Regions from separate parts of the Streptomyces sp. NPDC039465 genome, predicted to be linked through region 1. Evidence: riboswitches for the same ligand, from Rfam matches in the RefSeq annotation. Region 1 holds a riboswitch; the other holds the start of a gene.
What was found. Region 1 has a riboswitch for cyclic di-AMP ahead of ACZ7LT_RS29190 (transglycosylase SLT domain-containing protein). Riboswitches for the same ligand answer to the same signal wherever they lie in the genome.
Positions count from the first base shown of each region.

Region 2: linked by a shared signal. The riboswitch ahead of ACZ7LT_RS23295 (transglycosylase family protein) and the one ahead of ACZ7LT_RS29190 (transglycosylase SLT domain-containing protein) in region 1 are both predicted to bind cyclic di-AMP.

Region 1 is NZ_JBVKAP010000011.1:30,932-38,185, forward strand. It holds gene ACZ7LT_RS29185 (DUF6463 family protein) at 1-367, shown strand, start outside; gene ACZ7LT_RS29190 (transglycosylase SLT domain-containing protein) at 442-1,239, opposite strand; cyclic di-AMP (ydaO/yuaA leader) riboswitch at 1,244-1,398, opposite strand; gene ACZ7LT_RS29195 (NHLP bacteriocin export ABC transporter permease/ATPase subunit) at 1,748-4,711, opposite strand; gene ACZ7LT_RS29200 (NHLP family bacteriocin export ABC transporter peptidase/permease/ATPase subunit) at 4,713-6,827, opposite strand; gene ACZ7LT_RS29205 (biotin/lipoyl-containing protein) at 6,968-7,254, opposite strand, start outside.
Region 2 is NZ_JBVKAP010000007.1:105,339-112,592, forward strand. It holds gene ACZ7LT_RS23270 (NAD(P)/FAD-dependent oxidoreductase) at 1-83, opposite strand, end outside; gene ACZ7LT_RS23275 (Ppx/GppA phosphatase family protein) at 464-1,381, opposite strand; gene ACZ7LT_RS23280 (DUF501 domain-containing protein) at 1,378-1,914, opposite strand; gene ACZ7LT_RS23285 (FtsB family cell division protein) at 1,972-2,439, opposite strand; gene eno (phosphopyruvate hydratase) at 2,572-3,861, opposite strand; gene ACZ7LT_RS23295 (transglycosylase family protein) at 4,211-4,915, opposite strand; cyclic di-AMP (ydaO/yuaA leader) riboswitch at 4,919-5,090, opposite strand; gene ACZ7LT_RS23300 (transglycosylase family protein) at 5,356-6,432, opposite strand; gene ACZ7LT_RS23305 (cytochrome P450 family protein) at 6,559-7,254, opposite strand, start outside.

The DNA.
Region 1 (7,254 bases):
CGCCTGGGACGAGGTCGCCGGCTGGGCCGATCGGGGGGTCTGGGCAGCTGTCCCCCTCAACCTCTCGGAGGGGGCGCCGGAGACTGTGGACTCCCTCAGGAATGTCGCCACCTTCTGGGGTGGTCCGGGGAGCTTCGCCGTGCCCTTGGTGCTGCTGGGGTGCCTGATATGGCACTTCGCCGGCCGCGGGGTGAGCGTGCCGGCCTGGACCGGGTGGGGCCTCGTGGTGTGGTGCGTGGTGGGCGGCGTGCTGCTCGTGCCGTCCCCGTTCTTCGTGGGGGCCGTCTCCGGAGCGCTCATCGTCCTGGCCGCACGGAAGGAAGACCGGTCGGCAGCCGCCCGAGATCGGGCGTTGAACGTGTCGTAAGGCGGGAATGCCGCGGCCGGCACTGCCAACTCGTGGGCAGTGCCGGCCACATGTCACCCGATGGGCACGTCGGCTCAGTAGGGGCCGTTGACGTTGTCGATGGAGCCGTAGCGGGCGGCCGCGTAGTTGCAGGCGGCGGTGATGTTGGCGACCGGGTCGTACTGGCTGTTCTTGGTGCCGGGGACGTGGTAGGCGTCGAAGGTCGGCTTGATGACCTGGAGCAGACCGATCGAGGGGACACCGTTCTGGGCGTTGATGTCCCAGTTGTTGATCGCGTTCGGGTTACCGCTGGACTCCCGCATGATGTTGCGGTGAATGCCCTCGTAGCTGCCGGGGATGCCGTGCTGGGCCATGATGTCGAGGGACTCGCGGATCCAGCCGTCGAGGTTGTTGGCGTACGCCTTCTTCGCCGGCGCCGCCTTGGCGGCGGGGGCGGCCGCGGTCAGGGTGGTGGGGCGCGCCGAGCGGTCCGCGCGCTCCGTGGCGGCGGCCGAGCGCGTGGCGGCCTTCTTGGCGATGGTGAGCTTCATGCCCGGCCGGATGACCGCCGGGTCGTCGCCCACGACGGCTCGGTTGTCCTTGTAGAGCTGCTTCCAGCCGCCCTTCACCGAGTGCTTGTCCGCGATCTTGGAGAGCGAGTCACCCGCGACGACGGAATACGTCACCGTGCCGGACTTCGCCGCCGCCTTGACCGCAGTCGTGACCGCCGCCTTTTCAACTGCGACCGAATGTGCGGCCTGCGGCGTCGCGGCTCCGGCAGCGGTCGCGCCGATCACCGGCAGGACGAGGGCGGCGCCGCCGGTGCCGACGGCGGCGAGACGGCGAGCGAGCGGGTTTTCCTTGGGACGGCGGTGCTTTCCGTGTCCACGCATGGCGAGTTCCTCTCCTTCGCCTGCGAGGTGAGCTGTCGGGTTCGGGCAGGAGATGCCCGGCCGCGGCGCACGCGGCTTCACCCCGAGCCGCTCCGGAGACCGGACCGGCGGCAAACCTGGGTCCCCCGCTCCTGCCGGACGTGTGGGTGGGTTCGATGCCCGGACGGTGGCAGGATTCGGCGGTCCATCCGGATGGAGGTGACCGTAAGCGAAGGAAAGCGACAAGAACAAGGCCGCGATTCATCAATGCAAATGAATCCGCAGAAAGGAAAGAAAAGGATCATCCTTTCGCCCGCCGCCCCTTGGCCCAACTATTCTTCTGGGCTTCATATTTGACTCCGCACCAGCACCACAGGGGGTGGAATTCGAGGTGACCCACATCACTGGCGGCGAGCATCGGTCACTATTTCCCAGAAAAGGGACTCAAGGCCCCCCATCGGGGCATCTCTTCCCTAAGTGCCAATAAAAGGAGATAAACGGACATTTCTTCCGTGTCGCCCTACGGTGATCACCGCCACAGCTGGCGGCGGACCAGTTCGTGGAAGAGGCCGTCCGTGTCCGCGAGCAGATCCGCCGGAGAGCCGAGCTGGACGATCCGGCCGTCCGACATGGCGATCACACGGTCGGCGTCCATGATCGTGGACAGTCTGTGGGCGATCACGATGCGGGTCGCGCGCAGGGCCCGGGTGGATTGGATGACCACGCGCTGGGCTTCGTTGTCCAGTGCGCTGGTGGCCTCGTCGAAGAAGAGGATCCGTGGCCGGCGGATGAGAGCCTGAGCGATCATGAGCCGCTGGCGCTGGCCGCCAGAGATGGTGCCGCCGCCGTCGGAGAGCATGGTGTGCATGCCCATCGGCATGGCCTTGATGTCCTCGGCAAGCCCGGCCATCGCGGCGGCCTCCCACGCCTCCTCCAGCGAGAACGCCTCCGCTCCCCGGATGCAGTCGAGGATCGAGCCGGTGAAGGGCTGGGCGTTCTGCAGGACGACGCCGCACTGTCGGCGTACGGCCGCCTGGTCGAGCGCCGCCAGGTCCTGGCCGTCGAAGAGCACGCTGCCGGTGGTGGGCTTGTCGAAGCCGATGAGCAGCCGCAGCAGGGTCGACTTCCCGCAGCCGCTCGCTCCGACGATCGCGACGAACTCGCCGGGGCGGACCTGGAAGTCCACGTTGTCGAGGACGAGCGGGCCGTCCTCGGTGTAGCGGTAGGACAGCTGCCGGGCTTCCACGGCTCCGCTGAGCACGCCCGGCTGGGTGGCGGCACCGCGTACCTCCGGCTCGGCCCGCAGGATCGGCGCGACCTCCTCGAAGAGAGGCTGCACGGCGGCGGCCGACAGGAGCGCTCCGGTCAGCTGGGTGACCGAGGAGAGCATCATCGTCACGGCGGTGCTGAAGGTGAGGAACTGGGCGGCGGACATCGTGCCGCGGGCCGGCCCGGCCAGCAGCATGAACATCACGAGCGTGCACAGCGGCAGGCAGACGGCGTTGAGGACCGTGACGAGGTTCTGGAGTCGGCCGACGCGCTGCTGCAGCACGCGCGTGCCCGCGAACTCCCGCGCCCAGGCCGCGTAGGCGAAGCTCTCGGCGGCGGCGACGCGCAGCTTGGGCAGACCGCGCAGCGTCTGGAAGGCGCGGTTGTCGAGCCGGTGGCTGATCTTGATCAGACGGCGCTGGTAGCGCAGCTGCCACAGCCCCAGTCCGGTGAAGACCGCCGCGATCACGAGCAGCATGCCGAGCGCGACCAGCGCGAGGGGCACGCTGTAGACCAGCAGCAGCACGAGGTTCATCGTGCCGACCGTGCTCGCCTGGACGCAGACCGTGCCGATGCCGGACAGCGTGCGGCGGATGGAGCTGATGCCCATGGCTGCGCCGGCCAGTTCACCCGTCGAGCGTCCCGCGAAGAAGTTCGTCGGCAGCCGCAGCAGCCGGTCCCACACCGCAGGCTGCAGCGTGGCCTCGATACGGCCCTCCAGGCGAAGGATGGACATGTTCTGGAGCAGCATGAAGGCGGCCGCAACCACGCCCGCCGCGATGAGTGCGACGGCGGTCTGCACGATCAGGCCGCCTTCGCCGGCCGGTACGTACTGGCCGAGCACCTTGCCGGTGGCCACGGGCACCAGCGCCCCCAGCACCACCGCGACCAGCCCGCCGAGGACGATGGCGCGCAGTTCCTGGCGGGTGTCCCGCACGCTGAAGCGGACCAGGGACAGCAGCCCCAGCTTTCCGTCGGGCAGAGGGCGGTAGAACATCACGGCCTGCCGTTCGAGGTCGGCCTCACCGGTCTTGGTGATCCGCTCGCGCGTTCCGTGCGCGGGGTCGACCGCCACGTACCCGCCGCGCCGCCACAGCAGGGCGACCGGCGTCCCGTCCTCCTCGCGCCTGCCCACCAGGGGCCCGCTGTTCTCCCGCCACCAGCGCCCTTCGAGCCGGACCGCGCGCGTACGGAGCCGGGAGGCGAGCGCGACGCGTTCGACGGGGTCCATCCGCTCGGATCCGGCCCCCGCGTCAGCCGGTTCGGACAGGGTGATGCGCGCCTCTTCGGCGACCAGACGGCAGGCGGCGAAGGTCGCGTCCACGCTCGCGGTGGGGCGGGCGCGCCTGCCCGATCGGCCGATGGAGGCCAGCAGCGCCTGGTCGGCCTCGGTACGTGCCGCCCGGCCGGCTTCGAGTCCTGCCGCCGTACGGTCCTCGTGGTCGCGCTCGCGCTGCTCGATCCAGCGGTCCAGCGCGTAGAGCAGCCGGTACTGCTGCTCGACCATGCCCTGCCACATGGCCGGGTCCACAAGGAGGACGCCGGCGGCCTCCGCGTCGTAGGCGGCGCCGTACTGCACGCTGCCGGGGGTGAGCTGCATCCACACGATGTCGTCGTCGGCCGCACCCGGCTCGCTGGCTGCCCGGCCGTCCAGCGGCGCCTGGTACAGCACGCGCAGGCCGCGGCCGACGCCGAGGGCGAAGGCGTTCTCCAGCGGGCTGAGACCGCCGGGGGTCGGGCCGTAACCGCCCTGGGCGGCGTACCCCTGCGCGCCGTACGTCTGGTCGGCGTACCCCTGCCCCGTACTCCACTGCGCGGTGTTCCACTGCCCGGTGTTCCACTGGGTCGCGTCCCACTGGTTCGTGTCCCACACGTCGCCGTGCTCCGGGCGGTACAGCTCCCGCAGCTCGATGCGGCGCAGTACGCAGTCCCGCGACGGCCGGCCGATGAGGGTGTGCTGGGGGCCCTCCGCGGGGCCCAGCAACAGCGCGCCCGCTTCGAGGCGGCCCAGGAAGTGCCAGTGCCCGAGCAGCGCGGCGTCGACGGCGAACAGGTCCAGCGCGCCGTGCACGACGAGCCAGAGTACGGACGGGCCCTCCAGTGCCAGGCTGCGCAGGTCCGTGCAGTCGACCGGTGTGCCCAGTCCGCCCAAGGCGGCCGCGACCGGGTCCGGCGCCCCGGCAGCCTGGGCGGCGGCGACCGTGGCGGGGTGCGGAGAGGTCACCTCAGTGCTCCTTGACCAGTTCGGCGTACGGGCCCCCCGTGGCCAGCAGGTACTCGTGCCGTCCTCGTTCGACGACGGTGCCGCGGTCGAGCACCAGGATCTCGTCGCTGTCGCGCACGGTGCTGAGCCGGTGGGCGATGACCACACAGGCGCAGCCACGGCGCCGCAGATTGTCAATGACGAGCCGTTCGGTCACCGCGTCCAGGGCGCTGGTCACTTCGTCGAGCACCATCACGCTGGGGTTGCGGACGAGCGCCCGGGCGATCTCCAGGCGCTGACGCTGCCCTCCGGAGAAGTTGCGGCCGTCCTGCTCGACACGGCTCCGTATCCCGCCGGGGCGGCGGGAGACCACGTCGAGGACGGCGGCGTCCTCGAGTGCGGCGATGACTGCCTCGTCCGGGATGGAGGGGTCCCACAGCGTCACGTTGTCGCGGACAGTGCCTTCGAAGAGGAAGACGTCCTGGTCGACGAAGGAGACGGAGGCGGACAGCGCGCCGCGCGGGATGTCTTCCAGCCGCATCCCGTCGATGCGGATGGCGCCTTCCCAGGGTGCGTAGAGTCCGGCGATCAGCCGGGAGACGGTGGATTTGCCGCTGCCGGAGCCGCCGACGAGCGCGACCTGCTGTCCCGGGCCGACGGACAGCGAGAAGTCCTTGAGCAGCGGGGCGTCCAGCGGGCTGTAGCCGAAGGTGACGCCCTCCAGCTCCACCCGGCCGGTGAGACGGCGGGCGGTGGCGGGTTCGCGCCGGGTGTGGATCGGGTCGACGGGGAAGTTCTCGACGTCCTTGAGCCGGGCAACGTCGGCGGCGAAGTCCTGGATACGTCCGGCGACGCCGTTGAGACGGGTGATGGGCGCGGTGAAACTGGTCACCAGGGCCTGGAAGGCGACGAGGAGTCCGACGGTGAGATGTCCCTCCACCGCCCGCAACCCGCCGATCATCAGGATCAGGGCGCTGTTGAGCGCGGCCAGGGTGGGCGCGACGATCGCCAGCCACGCACTGGGCACGCCGAGCCGCTGCTGCACGTCGAGGGTGACCGCGTGCTGGCCGGCCCAGCGGCGGAAGAAGCCGTTCTCGCCGCCGGTGGCCTTCATGGTCTCGATGAGCTGGAGGCCGCTGTAGGACGTGTTGGTGAGCCGGGCGCTCTCGGCGCGCAGTTTGCGGGTGCCGGTCGCCCGCACATGGATCACGATCCGCATGGCCACCACGTTGAGCAGCGCGATGCCGATGCCGACGACGGTGAGCTGTGGGTCGTACGTCCACAGCAGGACGGCGTAGAGCACGACGACGACGGCGTCCACGCCCGCGGCGGACAGGTCTCGGGCGAGCGTCTCGGCGACCGCGTCGTTGGACCGCAGCCGCTGGACCAGGTCGGCCGGGCTGCGCTGGGCGTAGAAGGTGACGGGCAGCCTGAGCAGGTGCCGCAGGAACCGGGCGCTTCCCAGGGTGGAGGAGATGATGCGCCCGCGGAGCAGATTGGCCTGCTGGAGCGCGGTGAGCACGGCGGCGAGCACCAATGCGGACGCCATCGCCGTGAAGAGCACACCGAGCAGGGACGTCTGCCCTCCGATGAGGAACATGTCGATGTACGTACGGCTCAGGGCGGGTACGGCGGCGCCGACGGCGACCAGCAGGAGGCTGGAGATCACGGCGGCGGCCATGGTGCCCGAAGTGCCGCGCAGGCGGGCCGGCATGGCGGCGATGACGCCGGGCCTGCGGCCGCTGCGGCGGAACCCTGGGCCGGGCTCGAAGGTCAGCACGATGCCGGTGAAACTGGTGTCGAACTCGTCCATGGGGACGAACCGGCGGCCCTTGCCGGGGTCGTTGACGTACACGCCCATGCGTCCGAAGCGGCGTGCCATTCCGTCGTAGACGACGTAGTGGTTGAACTCCCAGAACAGGATGGCCGGGGCGCTGACCTCGGCGAGTGCGGCCAGGTCCATCTGCATGCCCTTGGCCTGGAGTCCGTAACCGCGGGCCGCCTTGAGGAGGTTGCTGGCGCGTGAGCCGTCGCGGGAGACGCCGCAGGCGATGCGGAGCTCCTCCAGGGGGACGAACCGGCCGTAGTGGCCGAGCACCATGGCGAGGGCGGCGGCGCCGCACTCCACCGCCTCCATCTGCAGCACGGTGGGGGTGCGTACGGCGCGGGGGCGCCGGCCCTTGGGGGCGGGGCGGCGGCGCCTGCGGCCGGCGGGCGGGAGCCGGCGGGAACTCGGCCCCGACCGGGCCTGGGCCCGGTCGGCTTCGTGGGAGGAGGTCACGGGAGCAGCCAGTCGATGGGGCGTTGGGCGGAGAGGTGGACGGCGGCGGTGACCGGTGTCCCGGAGTCGACGGGGTGCGGGGGGCCGTCCGCGGAGGACCAGGTGTAGCCGGACGGGGCTGAGGAACGCTTCAGCTTCACGAGCACCGCGACCGGGTTGCCCTGCCGGGCGAACTGGGCGGCGAGCGCGCTGTCGCCGAGGAAGTTGCCGATCTGCGCCTGCGTCTGGGGCGCGCGGCCCACCGCCGCGACGCGACCGCGCAGCACGCCGAACCGCTCCCGGG
Region 2 (7,254 bases), on a different contig from region 1:
TTCTTGAGGATGCGCCGAGCTGCGTACAGGCCTACGTACCCGCCGCCTACTACGAGGATCCTGGGACGCTCCGTGGTGCTCATGCCATCGAGTATCCACCCCCCTCGGGGGGGTCGCTCGTGCGCCCCTTCACAAGCTCTTGGGGGACCTCTGCTACACTCCGCCGCCCACGTGACCGAGGTCATGGCGCGACGGAGGAACCAGGGTGTAACGACGGACGTTGTTCACCCCCTGTGAGCTGGCCCTGTGAGGCCTTTTCCATGCTGGACCGCCCCTGGCGTTCACACCGCCGAAACACCCCAACGCCCGTCCCGCGAAGGTGCGAAAGAGCCCTGACAGGGTGCCTCGGGGGCCCGAAACCCCGTTGTGGCACCCGTCAGGGCCCTTTTCCTTGTGAAGAACTTCACGAAGTTTTCCGACGAGATCCCGTCGGAGCACCATGGAAACCGCCTTCGAACGGCCCTCAGGCCACGGAATAAGCGATTCCGTCGAGGATGTCGTGCTCGCTGACGACCACCTCGTCGGCCCCGGTCCGCTCCATGATCTCCAGCAGGACGAGCGCGCCGGCGGCGATGACGTCCACCCGGCCCGGGTGGATCACCGGCAGGGCGGCCCGCTGGTCATGGGTGGAGGAGAGCAGCCGGCCGGTGACCTCGGCGACCTGGTCGCGGGAGATCCGGGCGTGGTGGATCGCCGTCGAGTCGTACGCGGTGAGCTCCAGCGCGAGGCCGGCGACCGTCGTCACCGAGCCGGCGAGACCGACCAGCGTGCGCTTCTCACGCAGCGGGACGGTCTCCTCGGCCAGGTCGAGGGCGGCCTTGATGTCGGCCCGCAGCGCGGCGATCTCGCCCACGGTCGGCGGGTCGTTGCGGATGTGGCGCTCGGTGAGGCGTACGCAGCCGATGTCGACCGAGCGCGCGGCCCGCACGTGCTCGTTGCCGACGACGAACTCGGTGGAGCCGCCGCCGATGTCCACGACCAGGTACTCCCCCTGGTCCCGCGTCAGTTCGCCGGTGGCGCCGGTGAAGGAGAACTCGGCCTCCTGGTCACCGGTGATGACCTCGGGCTCGACACCCAGGATCTCCACCACGCCCGCGACGAAGTCGTCGCGGTTCTCGGCGTCGCGCGAGGCGGAGGTGGCGACGAAACGCAGCCGCTCGGCGCCCAGTTCCTTGATGACGGCGGCGTACTCACGGCAGGCGGCGAAGGTCCGCTCCAGCGCCTCGGGGGCGAGCCGGCCGGTCTTGTCGACGCCCTGGCCGAGCCGGACGATCGTCATCCGCCGGTCCAGCTCGATCAGCTCACCCGTCTCGGGGTGGACGTCGGCGACGAGGAGGCGGATGGAGTTCGTACCGCAGTCGATGCCCGCGACCCGGGTCACTTGGCGTCCTCCTTGTCGGTGACCGGCGAGACGCAGGGGCCCTTGGCCCACCACTCGGGCAGCATGGCGATCGCCTCGTCGCCCAGCGGGTTGACGCCGGGTCCGGCCGCCAGCGAGTGGCCGACCAGGACGTGCAGGCACTTGACCCGGTCCGGCATACCGCCGGCGGACGGGAAGCCCTCCAGGACCTCGATGGCGTCCCGGCGCGCGATGTAGTCCTCGTGGGCGGCGCGGTAGGCGGCGGCCAGCTCGGGGTCGCTCTGGAGACGTTCGGACATCTCCTTCATCACCCCGTTCGCCTCCAGCGTGCCGATCGCCGAGGCCGCGCGCGGGCAGGTCAGGTAGTACGTCGTGGGGAACGGCGTGCCGTCCGGGAGCCGGGGCGCGGTCTCGACCACGTCCGGGTTGCCGCACGGACAGCGGTGCGCGATGGCGCGCAGCCCGCGCGGCGGGCGGCCGAGCTGCTCCTTGAAGGCCGCGACGTCCGCCTCGGTGGGCTCGGTGCGTTCGGTCTGCGGAGGGGGCGTTTCCATGCCTGCGTCTGTCTTCTCGTCGGGGCTCGTGGGGGAAGGGTCGGGGTACGGTCCGGGCTACTTGTCCGGCCGGTCGGCGGTGTCGATGCCGTCCCAGAGGTTGGAGTACCAGGAACGCTCGGTCGCGCCCTGGTCGCCGCGGCGCTCACGCGCCAGGTCCGGGTCGTTCGCGGTGAAACCGGTCTCGCCCGGAAAGACGTAGTGGAGATGCTCGCGGGCGAGCCGGGTGACGTACGCCGGGTCCTGGAGGCGGGCCTTCTCGTCCCGCAGCTCCTCGACCCGCCGGGCGGCCTCGGCGGCGCGCCGCTCCTGCTCGGCGATCTCGTTGCGCTGGGAGACGTACTGCCGCATCGGATAGGCGAGCGCCACCACCAGGGAGCAGACGATCAGCGCCAGGAAGGCGGCGCGGCCGGTGAGCCGGGAGCGGCGGGCCTGTCTGCGGTTCTGGGAGCGGTACACGCGGGCCGCGGTCTGCTCGCCGAGCAGCCGGATCCTGGTCGCGGTGGAGAACCGGTCCCGGGCCACTGTCTGCCGCCTCCCCTTTGTTACGTGCGTACGTCCCCGCACACGGTACGGGACCGAGTGCGGGGACGTACGTAACCGGGCTTTCCGGAAGCTCAGCCCGTGCTGTGCCTACTGGTTCGCAGAGCGCTGTGCCTACTGGTTCGCAGAGCGAAACCGCGGGAAAGCCGAGCGGCCGGCGTACACCGCGGCGTCGTCGAGGATCTCCTCGATGCGCAGCAGCTGGTTGTACTTGGCGACGCGCTCGGAGCGGGCCGGGGCGCCGGTCTTGATCTGGCCGCAGTTGGTGGCGACGGCCAGGTCGGCGATGGTGACGTCCTCGGTCTCGCCGGAGCGGTGGGACATCATGCACTTGAAGCCGTTGCGCTGGGCCATCTCGACGGCGTCCAGGGTCTCGGTCAGCGAACCGATCTGGTTGACCTTGACGAGCAGCGCGTTGGCGGCGCCGTCCTCGATGCCGCGGGCCAGGCGCTCCGGGTTGGTGACGAACAGGTCGTCGCCGACGAGCTGGACCTTGGCGCCGAGCTTGTCGGTGATGACCTTCCAGCCGTCCCAGTCGTCCTCGAACAGCGGGTCCTCGATGGAGACGAGCGGGTACGCGGAGACGAGCTCCTCGTAGTACTCGGTCATCTCGGCGGCCGAGCGGGACTTGCCCTCGAACTGGTACGAGCCGTCCTTGTAGAACTCGGACGCGGCGACGTCGAGCGCGAGCGCGATGTCCTTGCCGGGGGCGTAGCCGGCCTGCTTGATCGCCTCGACGATGAGGTCGAGGGCGTCGCGGTTGGAGTCGAGGTTCGGGGCGAAGCCGCCCTCGTCGCCGAGGCCGGTGGACAGACCCTTGTCCTTCAGGACCTTCTTGAGGGTGTGGTAGACCTCGGTGCCCCAGCGCAGGGCCTCGGAGAAGGACTCCGCGCCGATCGGGGCGATCATGAACTCCTGGATGTCCACGTTGGAGTCGGCGTGCGAGCCGCCGTTCAGGATGTTCATCATCGGAACGGGCAGCAGGTGCGCGTTCGGGCCGCCCAGGTAGCGGAAGAGCGGGAGGTCGGAGGCCTCGGAGGCGGCGTGCGCGACGGCGAGGGAGACACCGAGGATCGCGTTGGCGCCGAGGGACGCCTTGTTGTCGGTGGCGTCCAGGTCGAACATGGCCTGGTCGATCAGGCGCTGCTCGGTGGCGTCGTAGCCGACGAGCTCCGGGCCGATCTGCTCGATGACGGCGAGGACGGCCTTTTCGACGCCCTTGCCCTGGTAGCGGTTCGGGTCTCCGTCACGGAGCTCAATGGCCTCGAACGCTCCGGTGGAGGCACCGGACGGAACAGCAGCACGGCCGGTGCTGCCGTCGTCGAGGCCGACCTCGACCTCGACCGTGGGGTTGCCTCGGGAGTCCAGGATTTCCCGGGCTACGACGACGTCGATGGACGGCACGAGCATCTCCTTCTGGGATGTGACGCTAGATGTGACGCATGCGGTGCAGGGCCATTGCAGGGTCGCTCTGTCCTTGCGACAAGAGCCTAACCGGCCCGGACACCGGGGTCCGCCGGGCGCCCGCCCGCTGGGACGAAAAAGGACCCGAGCGCCTGCTTTACGGGGCAAACGGCGCACGTTCTACCGTTCGGTAACCGGGATGTGCGAGGCTCCGCACACATGGGAAACCCCGGCCCGGCGCGTACGGGGGAGACGCGCCGGACCGGGGTGGTCATCGGGTCACCGCGGGAGAGTCGTCGGGCTCACGCGAGCGGCCGCGCCCGACCCGACCTCACCGGAGCCGGAAGGCTCACTTCAGGTGGAGCTGCTGGCCCGGGTAGATCAGGTCGGCGTCCTCGACGATGTCCTTGTTCAGCTCGAAGAGCTTCGCCCAGCCGCCCTTGACGCCGTGCGCCTCGGCGATCTTGCTCAGGGTGTCGCCGGCGACGACCTTGTACTCGCCGTCACCCTTCTTGACCTTCTTGCCGGTCGGGGTGGTGACGGTCTTCTTCGCCTCGGCCTTGGGGGCGGCCTTCGGCGCGGTGCGCTGCTCGCTGCGCGTGGTCGGCTGCTCGGCCTTGCGCTCCTGCTTCGGGGCGGCCTGGGTGGTGCTCTCGCCGCCGCCGTTGTACGCGGCGTTGGACAGGCCCACGCCACAGCTCGGCCAGGCGCCCTTGCCCTGGCCGGCCAGGACCTTCTCGGCTATCTGGATCTGCTGCGACTTGGAGGCCTGGTCGGCGGTGGCCGCGAAGGCGGTGCCACCGTAGGCGGCCCAGGTGGAGGCGGAGAACTGCAGACCGCCGTAGTAGCCGTTGCCGGTGTTGATGGACCAGTTGCCACCGGACTCGCACTGCGCGACGCGGTCCCACTCGGCGGCGGTGGCGGCGGAGGCGGTGCCGGCGGTCATGAGCGGCGCGGCGACCGCGGCGCCGGCGACACCGGCGAGCGTGACGACACGGGTCGTGCGGTCGAGAACCGTGGGGCGGCGGTGCTTGCCCTTGCCGGAAAACAGCATGGAACGTCTCCTCACCGACGCCTACGAGGTGAGCTGTCGGGTTCGGGCTGTGAGTGCCCGGCCACGTGTCCTAGCACGTGGCTTCACCCCAAGCCGGGCGTCGGCCGTCTGTCTCAACGGCCGGGTCCGGCACTTACCTTGGGTCCCCCGCTCCTGCCTTCGGCGCATGACGCGACGACTGTTCCCGTCGTCCGGCGGCAGGATTCGGCGGACCGGTCGACGAGGCCCGCGGTGGCGAGCGGTGAAGACCGTAGACACAGACCTCCCGGAAGTTCAAAGAGGCACATCCGGGAGAAAACGCCCCTACTTGCCTTCCGGGAGCGGTCGTTTACGCAGGTGAGAGCGACAGCGGACGGAGTTCGCGGGCGAGACACGCCAGTTGGGGCAAAGAGACCCATGTCTCACTTGCACAGAACCGGACATACGCCCGCGAACCGCCTCTACTTCTGGGCCTGTCCGGCGTCCAGCACACCGCCGAGGTCGAGGCTCTGACCAGGATGGATGACGTCCGGATCGGCGCCCACGGTCTGGCGGTTGGCGTCGTAGAGCGCGGTCCAGCCGCCGTCGAGGTCGTGCTCGTCCGCGATGACGGAGAGGTTGTCGCCGGGCTGAACGGTGTACGCGCCGGAGGACTTGCCCGTGTTGTCCTTGTTGTCCGTATCGGTGGCACCGGAGTTGTCGGCGCGGTCGGGGCTTTCGCCCGTTTCGGACGGCTTGCCGCTTTCCGGAGTTTCAGTTGTTTCAGGGCTTTCGGGGTTCTTGGAGGTTTCGCCGCTTTCGTTCGCCGGGTCACCGGACGCTCCGGTCCCGGACCCCTCCTGCCCCGTACCGGTCGCACCATCCGTGTGGGGCACGTCACGTGTCGGGGCGTCACCCCGCGAGGCATGGCGGCCCGATTCGCGCTCGTTGACCGGATTGCCCGTATCGGTGCCGTTATCGACCGTCTCGTCCGGCGCGGGCGTGCCCCGGTGCTTCCCGGTGCCGGCGGGAGCGGAGGGCGTGGCGGGGGCCGTGGGCGCCTCGGGGGCGATGGGAGCGTTGGGGGTCACCTGGCCGGGGTCGAGGCCGGGCTCGGCCGGGGTGCCGTCAGGGCGGAGCGGAAGGGTCTCACCGGCGCCCGCGTCGGCGCCGGACCCGCTGCCACCGGCCGTAAGCCCGGCGATCGGGGCGCAGGTGGCCCAGGGCGCCACGCCCTGCGCCGCGAGCGCCTTCTCGGCGACCGCGATCTGCTGGGGGCGGCTGGCGAGGTCGGCGCGCGGGGCGTGGACGAGGCCGCCGTACTGCTCCCAGGTGGCCTGCGTGAACTGGAGGCCGCCGTACTGCCCGTTGCCGAAGTCGGCGCTCCACAGCCCGCCGGACTCGCACTCGGCGACCCTGTCCCATGTGACGGAGTCCGCGGCGGACGCGGAGCCCGCGCCGAGCAGAGGGAGGGCGATGGCCGAGCCGGTCACCCCCGCGGCGACAACGATGGCGGGGGCCTGGCGGGGTCTACGGTGCCGTCCGTTTCCGGAGCGCATGCGGTGGACCTTCCGTGTGACTACTGGGACATCGGTTGAGATTGACGGTGAACGTAGCGGCATTCGAACGTCAGTCACAAGTCGATGCAGGGGAGATCACATAAAAGTCACAGTCTTGACGGAGTGTCAGCTTCCGGTGGGTGTGGAAGCGGGCGTGAACTCCACCGGAAGCGTGCGCAATCCACGCATGATGAGCCCTCCACGCCACCGCAAATCACCCGGATCAACCCCAAGTCGCACATCCGGCAGCCTGGTCAGCAGCGTCGCGAGCGCGGTCTGCCCCTCCAGGCGGGCGAGCGGCGCGCCGAGGCAGTAGTGGATGCCGTGCCCGTACCCCAGATGCTGGTTGTCGCGGCGGGCGAGGTCGAGCGTGTCCGGCTCGGCGAACCGCTCGGGGTCCCGGTCGGCCGCGGCGAGCACGACCAGTACGGGATCGCCGGCCCGGATCTCCTGCCCCCCGAGGGTCAACGCCTCGGTGGCGAACCGCCACGTGGCGAGCTCCACCGGCCCGTCGTAGCGCAGGAGTTCCTCGACACCGGTCTCCAGCAGCCCGCTCTCCCCCTCGGCGAGCGACCGCTGGAGCCGCTCACGCTGATCGGGGTTGCGCAGCAGCGCGTAGACGCCGTTGCCGATGAGGTTGACGGTGGTCTCGAACCCGGCGAAGAGAAGGATGAAGGCCATGGCGGCGGCCTCGTTCTCGGTCAGGTGCTCGCCGTGGTCGGACGCCTTGATGAGCCCGGAGATCAGATCGTCGCCCGGATTCTCCCGCTTACGGTGAATCAGCTCCGCGAGATAGCCCCGCATCTTCTTCACCGACCGCGC